DNA from 3 places in the Streptomyces sp. NPDC051051 genome. Region 2 is predicted to be linked to each of the others. Evidence: riboswitches for the same ligand, from Rfam matches in the RefSeq annotation. Region 2 holds a riboswitch; each other region holds the start of a gene.
What was found. Region 2 has a riboswitch for cobalamin ahead of AB0N31_RS29635 (energy-coupling factor ABC transporter permease). Riboswitches for the same ligand answer to the same signal wherever they lie in the genome.
Positions count from the first base shown of each region.

Region 1: it holds a riboswitch for cobalamin, as region 2 does, so the genes downstream of both, AB0N31_RS24280 (cobalamin biosynthesis protein) here and AB0N31_RS29635 (energy-coupling factor ABC transporter permease) in region 2, are expected to answer to the same signal.
Region 3: it holds a riboswitch for cobalamin, as region 2 does, so the genes downstream of both, AB0N31_RS06230 (ribonucleoside-diphosphate reductase subunit alpha) here and AB0N31_RS29635 (energy-coupling factor ABC transporter permease) in region 2, are expected to answer to the same signal.

Region 1 is NZ_JBFBCB010000034.1:32,636-36,159, forward strand. It holds gene AB0N31_RS24275 (cobyric acid synthase) at 1-682, opposite strand, end outside; gene AB0N31_RS24280 (cobalamin biosynthesis protein) at 679-1,647, opposite strand; cobalamin riboswitch at 1,748-1,880, opposite strand; gene AB0N31_RS24285 (hypothetical protein) at 2,032-2,253, opposite strand; gene AB0N31_RS24290 (inorganic phosphate transporter) at 2,288-3,524, opposite strand, start outside.
Region 2 is NZ_JBFBCB010000050.1:25,853-29,376, reverse strand. It holds gene AB0N31_RS29645 (MarR family transcriptional regulator) at 1-261, opposite strand, end outside; gene AB0N31_RS29640 (PP2C family protein-serine/threonine phosphatase) at 408-1,580, shown strand; cobalamin riboswitch at 1,764-1,949, shown strand; gene AB0N31_RS29635 (energy-coupling factor ABC transporter permease) at 1,979-2,686, shown strand; gene AB0N31_RS29630 (energy-coupling factor ABC transporter substrate-binding protein) at 2,683-3,078, shown strand; gene cbiQ (cobalt ECF transporter T component CbiQ) at 3,085-3,524, shown strand, end outside.
Region 3 is NZ_JBFBCB010000005.1:186,755-190,278, forward strand. It holds gene mctP (monocarboxylate uptake permease MctP) at 1-751, shown strand, start outside; cobalamin riboswitch at 932-1,075, shown strand; gene AB0N31_RS06230 (ribonucleoside-diphosphate reductase subunit alpha) at 1,198-3,524, shown strand, end outside.

The sequences.
Region 1 (3,524 bases), on a different contig from region 2:
TGTCCAGGCCCGGCTCCAGCAGCGAGACGTCACCGCGGAACTTGTTGACGAGGAACCCGGCGACCAGTTCCTGGTCCTGCGGCGAGAGCAGTGCGACGGTCCCGAAGAAGGAGGCGAAGACGCCGCCGCGGTCGATGTCGCCGACGACGAGCACGGGGAGCCGCGCGTTGCGGGCGATCCCCATGTTCACGATGTCGGTCCGCCGCAGGTTGATCTCGGCGGGACTGCCCGCCCCCTCACAGATCACCGCGTCATACGTGCCCCGCAACTCGGCGAGACAGTCGAGAACGGTCCCGAGGAGTTCCTCCTGCCGTCCGCCGCGCAGCCTGTTCCCGGGGGACGACCCCCCGGCTTCCCCGGTCCCCCCGAAGAACCCGCGCGCGCTCATCTCGCCGACCGGCCTGCCGAGCAGCACGACCTGACTGCTCCGCTCGCCGCCCGGCTTGAGCAGCACCGGATTCATCAGCGCCGTCGGCTCGATGCGGCAGGCCTGCGCCTGCATGGCCTGCGCGCGCCCGATCTCGGCGCCCTCGCGGGTCACGAACGAGTTGAGGGACATGTTCTGCGCCTTGAAGGGCGCCACCTTGACCCCCTGCCGCACCAGCCACCGGCAGATCCCGGCGGTGACGACGCTCTTGCCGGCGTCCGAGGTGGTGCCGGCGACGAGGAGACCCCCGCTCATGACGTACGCCCCTTCGCTCTCGCCGCGAGGACACCCGCGGAGACGACGCGCGCGGCGACGGTGACGCCGAGCGCGAGCAGGCCGACGCGGCGGGAGAGCCGCGCGGCGCGTTCGATGTCGTGGGCCATGACGGGCCGCCCCCGCTCCCCGTTCAGCACGGGCCGGTGTTCCACGCGCCCGGCGTACGACAGCGTCCCGCCCAGCCGCACCCCGAGGGCACCGGCGAACGACGCCTCCACGGGACCGGCGTTGGGACTGGGATGCCTGCGCGCGTCGGCCCGCCAGGCCCGCACCGCCCCGCGCGGATCGTCACCGGCGACGGCGGCCAGGACGGCGGTCAGCCGTGCCCCCGGCCATCCGGCGACGTCGTCCAGCCGGGCCGACGCCCACCCGAAGCGGAGGTGGCGCGGCGAGCGGTGGCCGACCATGGCGTCCAGGGTGTTGACGGCCCGGAACCCGAGCAGTCCCGGCACACCGCCGACGGCCCCCCACACCAGGGCGCCCACGACCGCGTCGGAGGTGTTCTCGGCGACGGACTCGACGACCGCGCGGGCGATGCCGTCGGCGTCCAGGGCCTGCGGGTCCCGTCCGCACAGGTGCGGCAGCCGCGCCCGCGCGCCCTCGACGTCCCCCGCTTCCAGGGCCCGCCCGACGGTCCGGGCCTCCCGTACCAGTGAGGTCCCGCCGACGACGGCCCACACGGCGGCACCGGTCAACGCGACGGAGGCGGCGGGGGAGCGGCGTACGGCACGTGCGGCGAGGGCCCCGAGGGCCACGGCGCCACCGGCGCACACGGCGGTGTGCAGCGCGCCCCACCCGCGGTGGTCCCGCCACAGCACCCGTTCCACGCCGGCCGCGGCCCGCCCGAACACGGCGACCGGATGCCCCCGGCGCGGATCGCCGAGGAGCAGGTCCCCCAGGAGGCCGGCGGCGGCACCGTACGCGTAGCGGCGATCGGCACCCATCGGCTCAGCCGGCCGACGGGCCGGGCAACGACCTGGTGCTGTACCTCGAACGGCAGCCGAGCATGGCGATATGTCCTCACTCAGGGTGTCCACGCCCTGGTTCGACGAGACCGGCGACGAGAGTTCCTGGCTCCCGGGGGTGTCTACCCCGGTGACAGTGGCGGGACCGCGCCGGATTCACACCGGCTTCCTCTTCTGTCGCCGTACATGGCCCCGGCAGTCCACCACGGGCCCGGAACGGCCGTCAACTCGCTGTTGACCTGCGACGGGACAGTGTGCAGAACCCCACACACCACCGGTCACCGCCGGTCACGGCCGTCACGCACGCGTGGGGCGCGGGACGGTGGTCCGTCCCGCGCCCCACGCGCGTGTGCGTGCCGTCCGTCAGGCGACGATCAGCGAGATCCCGTAGGCCACCGCACCGGCGCACGCCGCGAAGCAGGCGTACGCGCCGGTGACGGCCAGGGTGGCGGAGCCGCCCTGGGCCGCGGCCCGCTCGCGGCGGGAGAGGCCCATGATGCCGAGGGTGAAGAGGGCCACGAGGGCCACGGTGACGACGAGACTGACGCCGAAGACGGAGCCGAGAGCCGCCCAGTCGATCTTCATGCTGCTTCTTCCTTCGTACCGGTGGGGGCGGGACTCAGACGGTGGTGACGGTGGGAGCGGCCGGGGGAGCCGGTTCCGCCGCCGGGGCGGGGATGGTGGCCGTGAGGTCCTCGGCGACCGTGCCCGCCGGAGGCGGGGTCACGGCGGCGATCGCGGTGGTGACCACGCCGGCCGGCTCCTCGTCCGCGTCGACGACGTTCGTGTGGTCGATGACCTCGCGCCGCGAGATCTTCCAGATCGCCGCGCTGGAGGCGATGAGGAACGCCGCGACGAGCGCCGTGCCCCAGTCGCCGAGGCCGGTCACGTACTCGGCGAGGGCGCCGACCAGGGCCGCGGCCGGCAGCGTCAGGCCCCAGGCCACGAACATCCGGGTGGCGGTCGACCAGCGGACGACGCCGCCCTTGCGACCGAGGCCCGCACCCATCACCGAGCCGGACACCGAGTGCGTGGTGGAGAGCGAGAAGCCGAGGTGGGAGGAGGCCAGGATGACGGTGGCCGCGCTGGTCTGGGCGGCGAAGCCCTGCTGCGGCTGGAGGTCGGTCAGGCCCTTGCCCATGGTGCGGATGATGCGCCAGCCGCCGAGGTAGGTGCCGAGCGCGATCGCCAGGCCCGCGGACAGGATGACCCACAGCGGCGGGTCGGAGTCGGGGGCGACGGCGCCGCCGGCGACCAGGGCGAGGGTGATGATGCCCATCGTCTTCTGCGCGTCGTTGGTGCCGTGGGCGAGCGAGACCAGGCCGGCGGAGGCGATCTGGCCGGTTCGGTAGCCCTTGGCGGCGGCCTTGCCGTCGGCCTTCTTGCCCAGCGAGTACGACAGCCGGGTCGCGAGCATCGCCGCGACGCCCGCGACGATCGGCGCGGCGATGGCCGGGATCAGGACCTTGGTGACGAGCACGTCGCCGTGGACCGCGCCGGCGCCGGCCGAGGCGATGGTGGCGCCGATCAGACCGCCCATCAGGGCGTGCGAGGAACTGGACGGCAGTCCGACCAGCCAGGTCAGCAGGTTCCAGAGGATCGCGCCGACCAGGGCGGCGAAGATGACCTCGGGACGGATGCCGGTCTCGTCGACGAGACCCTTGGAGATCGTGTTGGCGACCTCCACGGAGAGGAAGGCGCCTACAAGGTTCAGAACGGCGGACATGGCCACCGCGACCTTGGGCTTGAGGGCACCGGTCGAGATGGTGGTGGCCATCGCGTTGGCGGTGTCGTGGAAACCGTTCGTGAAATCGAACGCGAGTGCGGTCATTACCACAATCGCGAGGATCAGCGAG
Region 2 (3,524 bases):
CACCCGCTCCACCAACCCGGCGGCCTGGAGCCGGTCGCACAGGCGGCTCGTCGACGGCGGGGTGGAGGCCAGCGAGTCGGCGAGGGTGCGCAGGTTGATGCCCTCCTGGTGCTCCAGGACGAACAGCACGCGCAGCTGGGACGCGGACGCGGGCGCCGTCGAGGCCCGCCCCCACAGCACTTCCAGCAGCTCGGCGGCCGTCGCGGTCACCCGTGCGACCTCGTCGGGGTCCGGGCGATGGCGGAAGGCAGTCACGGTCACACTCTCGCAGGCACTGGGACGACCGTCAGCGTACTAGCGGCTCCCCCGCCCCCGGCACCCCTCGAACCCGCCGCGCCGCCCGGGCGCGCGGGACACCTCCGGCCGGCGAACCGGCCCCCGAGCGAAGGATCGGTGTTACTCCCGTCGTGGTATCCCCCGTCACGAACAGATTCGTCACCGCCGAGCGTGCCCTGCGGAAGGCGGCACCTCATGAACTGGTCGAGGCCGTCCGCCGTGCGCTGGTCGAGCAGTACGCGGCCCTCTCCGCCGAGCTGCTCATGGCCGACTACGGCCTGACGTCGCTGCAGCCGGTGGCCGGACCTCGGGACCAGGAGCCCGTGTCGGTGTACGGCAGCGCCGCGGGCCGGGCGTTCGGCGCGCAGGAGCCGTACGTCGAACCGGCCGGGAACGGGCGGGTGCGGGCGCACCTGCCGGTCTCGGTGCGCGGCGACCGGCTCGGGGTGCTGTCGGTGACGCTGCCCGAGGACGGCGGGGTGCCGGACGTGCTGGGCGAGCTGGCGGAGGTCGCGCAGGTGCTCGGGCACGAGGTGGTCGTGGCCGAGCGGGCCACCGACCTGTACCTGCGGGCCCGGCGCAGGGAACGGCTCACCCTGGCCGCGGAGATGCAGTGGCAGCTCCTCCCGGCCCGCTCCGGCACCGGCCCCGGATACGCGCTCGGCGCCCAGATGGAGCCCGCCTACGCCGTCCGCGGCGCCAACTTCGACTGGTCCGCGACGGACGACCGCCTCACCCTGTACGTCAACAACGGCATGGGGGACGGCACGGAGGCGTCGCTGCTGACGAGCCTGGCGGTCAGCGCGCTGCGCAACGCGCGACGGGCCGGCCTCCCGATCGCCGACCAGGCGGCGCTGGCCGACCAGGCGGTGCACGCCCACTACCGGGGCCGCTGCCACCTGCCGGTGCTGATGCTGGAGGTCGAAGTCGCCACGGGCCGGGCCCAGGTGGTGGACGCCGGCTCACCGCGGCTGCTGCGGCTGCGGGCGGGCACCGTCGAACCCGTCGACCTGGAAGCCCAGTTGCCGCTGGGCATGTTCGAGGAGACCGACTACGTGGCGCAGCCGTTCCAGGTGGAGCCCGAGGACCGGCTGGTGTTCGTCAGCGACGGCGTCCACGCGGTCGCTCCGCCCGGCGGAGGGACGTACGGGGACGCCGCCCTGGCCCGCGCGATCACGGCCACCCGGCTGCTGCCGGCGGCCGAGGTCCCGCGTGCCGTGCTGCGCGAACTGGCGGGGCACCGCGGCGGGTCCGTGACGGAGGACGACGCGCTCGTGGTGTGCCTGGACTGGCACGGCCGCTGACCCTCCGGATTCCCGGACCGGCACGGCCGCCGACCGACCGGTGTGTCGGAACCGACACGGCCGCCGAGCGGTGTCCGCGTGACCGCGGTGCGGCCCCGGCGCGGCCGGTGTGCGCCGGGTCGGCACCCCGCGTCCGCCGCCCGTGCGCCCCCGTTCCCGCTTGTCACCGCCCCTGTCCTCGCACTACTGTCACCACGCCTTGGTGAACGGGAAATCCGGTGTGATGCCGGTGCGGCCCTCGCCACTGTGATCGGGAAGTCCGGCTCCGGCCCTCGCGGGCAGCCACTGGGTCCTCACGGACCCGGGAAGGCGGAGCACGGGCGGTGGTACCCGTCAGCCAGGAGACCGGCCAAGGCGCGTCAACCATCCACGAGGTGCTGGAGAGGGTCTGCTGAGCCATGCACATAGCCGAGGGTTTTCTGCCTCCGGCGCACGCGGTCGCCTGGAGCGTCGCGTCGGCGCCGTTCGTCGTCCACGGAGCCCGGTCGCTCACCCGTGAAGTCAGGGAGCATCCCGAGAGCACGCTGCTGCTCGGCGCCTCCGGCGCCTTCACGTTCGTCCTGTCCGCACTCAAGCTCCCTTCGGTGACCGGGAGTTGCTCGCATCCCACCGGCACCGGCCTGGGCGCCGTCCTGTTCCGGCCGCCGATCATGGCCGTGCTGGGCACGATCACCCTGCTCTTCCAGGCCCTGCTGCTCGCGCACGGTGGCCTGACCACGCTCGGCGCCAACGTGTTCTCGATGGCGATCGTCGGACCGTGGGCCGGATACGGCGTCTACCGCCTGCTGCGGCGCTACGGCGTGCCGTTGATGGTCACGGTGTTCGCCGGCGCGTTCGTCGCCGACCTGTCCACCTACTGCGTGACCAGCGTGCAACTGGCGCTGGCGTTCCCCGACCCGAGCAGCGGGTTCCTGGGCGCGCTCGGCAAGTTCGGGTCCATCTTCGCCGTCACGCAGATCCCGCTGGCCGTGAGCGAGGGGCTCCTCACCGTCCTGGTGATGCGTCTCCTCGTGCAGTCCAGCAAGGGCGAACTGACCCGGCTGGGCGTGCTGGTGACCGGGGGCCGGAACCGGAAGCCGGACACGACCGGGGCGGTGGCCCGGTGAAGCGGAACACCAAGATCAACCTCCTGCTGCTGCTCGCCGTGCTCGCGCTCGCGGTGCTGCCGCTGGCCCTGGGTCTCGGCGACCACAAGGAGCAGCCGTTCACCGGCTCCGACAGCGAGGCGGAGACGGCGATCACCGAGCTGGAGCCGGACTACGAACCGTGGTTCTCGCCCCTGTACGAGCCTCCGTCCGGGGAGATCGAGTCGGCGCTGTTCTCCCTCCAGGCGGCCCTGGGCGCGGGCGTCCTCGCCTACTACTTCGGGGTGCGCCGTGGCCGCCGCCAGGGCGAACTGCGGGCGCTGGCCCGCCTGGAGGAGAAACAGGACGGGGCCGAGGCGCGGGACGACGTGAGCACGCCCGACGCCGGGAAGTCTCCGCAGGAACGGGTCTGATCGGACGTGCTGCCGATCGACGCGGCGGCGCACGGCAGTCGCTGGCGCCACCGTCATCCCGTGGACAAGGCCGTGCTGGGGCTCGGCCTCACCCTGCTCGCGATCTCCCTGCCGCCCTGGCCGGGCGCGGCCCTGGTGCTGGTGACGGCACTCGCCCTGCTGCTGGGTCCGGCGGGGGTGCCGCCCCGCCGGCTGTGGCGCGCCTACCGGGTCCCGCTGGGCTTCTGCGCGACGGGCGCGCTCACCCTCCTCGTCCAGGTGGGCGGGCCCGACGGGTTCGTGTCCCCGGCCGACGGTGGCCCGGTGCGGGCCGGGGAGCTGATGCTGCGCACCTCGGCCGCCTCACTCGGCGTGCTGCTGTTCGCGTTCACCACGCCCATGTCGGATCTGCTGCCCCGCCTGGTGAGGGCAGGCGTGCCCGCGCCGGTCGTCGACGTCGCCCTGGT
Region 3 (3,524 bases), on a different contig from region 2:
GCCGCTGTACTCCCTGATGCTCGGCCTGCTCGCCCTGCTGGGCTTCATGGCGATCGCCGCCGGAGTGAAGGTCACCAACGGCCAGTTGGCGATCCCGCAGCTCTTCGAGGACATGTTCCCGGCGTGGTTCGCCGGTGTGGCCTTCGCGGCGATCGGCATCGGCGCGCTGGTGCCGGCCGCCATCATGTCCATCGCGGCCGCGAACCTCTTCACCCGCAACATCTACAAGGACTTCATCAAGCCGGACGCCACGCCCAAGGAGGAGACCCGTGTCTCCAAACTGGTCTCGCTGCTGGTGAAGGTGGGCGCGCTGGTCTTCGTCCTCACCATGGACAAGACGGTCGCCATCAACTTCCAGCTGCTGGGCGGCATCTGGATCCTCCAGACCTTCCCGGCCCTGGTGGGCGGCCTGTTCACCCGCTGGTTCCACCGCTGGGCCCTGCTGGCCGGCTGGGCCGTCGGCATGGTCTACGGCACGTTCGCGGCGTACGGCGTCGCCTCTCCGACGCAGGCGCACTTCGGCGGCTCGTCGAAGGAGATCCCCGGCATCGGCGAGATCGGCTACATCGGCCTGACGGCGTTCGTGCTGAACGTGGTGGTGACGGTGGTGCTGACCTTCGTCCTGAAGGCGCTCAAGGCCCCGGAGGGCGTCGACGAGACGTCCCCGTCGGACTACACGGCGGACGCCGGCGACCCGGGCGTCCAGGTGGAGCTGCCGCCGGCGACGGCGGGGGCGGGAGCGGGGCACTAGCGCGGGGCGTCCCCGCCCACCACTCCCTCCACATCCCGCAGCGGGCCGCCCGGGGCACGTCGCCCCGGCGGCCCGCTGTCGTACGCGCTCGTGCCGCGAGGACGGGGCCCTGTCCCCTCGGAGTTGACGCTGCGAAGCCAGCCCGACACAACATCTGGGGGTCACGTGGCAGCCCGGCACAAGATGTATGCTCATGCTCGCTGTCGCCGCAGGGGAATCCGGTGCGAATCCGGAACTGTCCCGCAACGGTGTACGTGCGTGCGCGCATACCCATATGCGCACGCATGGTCAGTCCGAGCACCTGCCGGCAGCGCACCCGGTCCGTCCGGCTCGGGTGCCCTGACGTCCGGGCCTCGCGGAATGGGCCGGTGGACGCGACGCGCCCCGCGCTCGTGTGCCGCCCCCTGCCCTGCGCAAGGCCCCCGCCGAGCGAGGGAGAGCCCCACGTGACCATCGCGCCAGCCGAACCGGCTTCAGCAGCCCCGGAGACCGACGGTCCCGGAGCCGCACTGCTGCGGACCCTGACCGAGCTGACCGCCGACCTCCCCGACACCGACCCCGGCCGGGTCGCCGCCGCCGCGCTGCGGGGCCGGTCCGCGCGGGCGGACGAGGCGGAGCTGCGCGAACTGGCCACGGAGGCGGCCGCCGGTCTGATCTCCGAGGACCCCGCCTACTCCCGGCTGGCCGCCCGGCTGCTGACGATCGGCATCCGCGCCGAGGCCGCCTCCCAGGGCGTCACCTCCTTCACCACGTCCGTCGCCGTCGGCCACCGCGAGGGCCTGATCGCCGACCGCACCGCCGAGTTCGTGCGGCTGCACGCCGCCCGGCTCGACGCGCTGGTCGACACGGACGCCGACGACCGCTTCGGCTACTTCGGCCTGCGCACCCTGCACAGCCGCTACCTGCTGCGCCACCCGCTGACCCGCAAGGTCGTCGAGACCCCCCAGCACTTCCTGCTGCGGGTGGCGAGCGGCCTGGCCGAAGACGACACGGCGAGGTCCGTCGACGAGGTCGCCGCGCTCTACGGGCTGATGAGCCGCCTGGACTACCTCCCCTCCTCCCCCACCCTGTTCAACTCCGGCACCCGGCACCCGCAGATGTCGTCCTGCTACCTCCTCGACTCCCCCCTGGACGAGCTGGACTCCATCTACGACCGCTACCACCAGGTCGCCCGCCTCTCCAAGCACGCCGGCGGCATCGGGCTGTCGTACAGCCGCATCCGCTCGCGCGGGTCGCTCATCCGCGGCACCAACGGGCACTCCAACGGCATCGTGCCGTTCCTGAAGACCCTGGACGCCTCGGTCGCCGCCGTGAACCAGGGCGGCCGGCGCAAGGGCGCGGCCGCGGTCTACCTGGAGACCTGGCACTCCGACATCGAGGAGTTCCTGGAACTGCGCGACAACACCGGTGAGGACGCGCGCCGTACGCACAACCTCAACCTGGCGCACTGGGTGCCGGACGAGTTCATGCGGCGGGTCGACGCCGACGGGCAGTGGTCGCTGTTCTCCCCGGCCGACGTACCCGAGCTGGTCGACCTGTGGGGCGACGAGTTCGACGCGGCCTACCGCGCGGCCGAGGCCGCGGGCCTCGCGAGGAAGACCATCGCGGCCCGCGACCTGTACGGACGCATGATGCGCACCCTCGCCCAGACCGGCAACGGCTGGATGACCTTCAAGGACGCGGCCAACCGCACCGCCAACCAGACCGCCGAACCGGGCCACGTGGTCCACTCCTCGAACCTGTGCACGGAGATCCTGGAGGTCACCGACGACGGCGAGACGGCGGTCTGCAACCTGGGTTCGGTGAACCTCGGCGCGTTCGTCGACACGGCCCCCGGGGCCGCCGAGGTCATCGACTGGGAGCGGCTGGACGAGACCGTCCGCACCGCCGTCACCTTCCTCGACCGGGTCGTCGACATCAACTTCTACCCCACCGAGCAGGCGGGCCGCTCCAACGCCCGCTGGCGCCCGGTCGGGCTGGGCGCGATGGGCCTCCAGGACGTCTTCTTCAAGCTGCGGCTGCCCTTCGACTCGCCCGCGGCCAGGGCGCTCTCCACCCGGATCGCCGAGCGGATCATGCTCGCCGCGTACGAGGCCTCCGCCGACCTCGCCGAGCGCAACGGCCCGCTGCCCGCCTGGGAGAAGACCCGTACCGCCCGGGGCGTGCTGCACCCCGACCACTACGGTGTCGAGTTCGCCTGGCCGGAGCGCTGGGCGGCGCTGCGCGAGCGCGTCGCGGCGACCGGCATGCGCAACTCGCTGCTCCTGGCCATCGCGCCGACCGCCACCATCGCGTCCATCGCCGGTGTCTACGAGTGCATCGAGCCGCAGGTCTCCAACCTGTTCAAGCGCGAGACGCTGTCCGGCGAGTTCCTCCAGGTCAACTCCTACCTGGTGCGGGAACTCAAGGAGCTGGGCGTCTGGGACGCCCGCACCCGCGAGGCCCTGCGCGAGGCGAACGGCTCGGTGCAGTCCTTCACCTGGATCCCCGAGGACGTACGGGCGCTGTACCGCACGGCGTGGGAGATCCCGCAGCGCGGCCTGATCGACATGGCCGCCGCCCGCACCCCGTACCTGGACCAGGCGCAGTCCCTGAACCTGTTCCTGGAGACGCCGACGATCGGCAAGCTCTCCTCGATGTACGCGTACGCCTGGAAGTCGGGCCTGAAGACGACGTACTACCTGCGCTCCCGCCCGGCGACCCGCATCGCCCGCGCGGCACAGGCGCAGGCCCCGATCCCCGTGCAGCAGCCGGCCCCCGAAGAGGCCGTCGC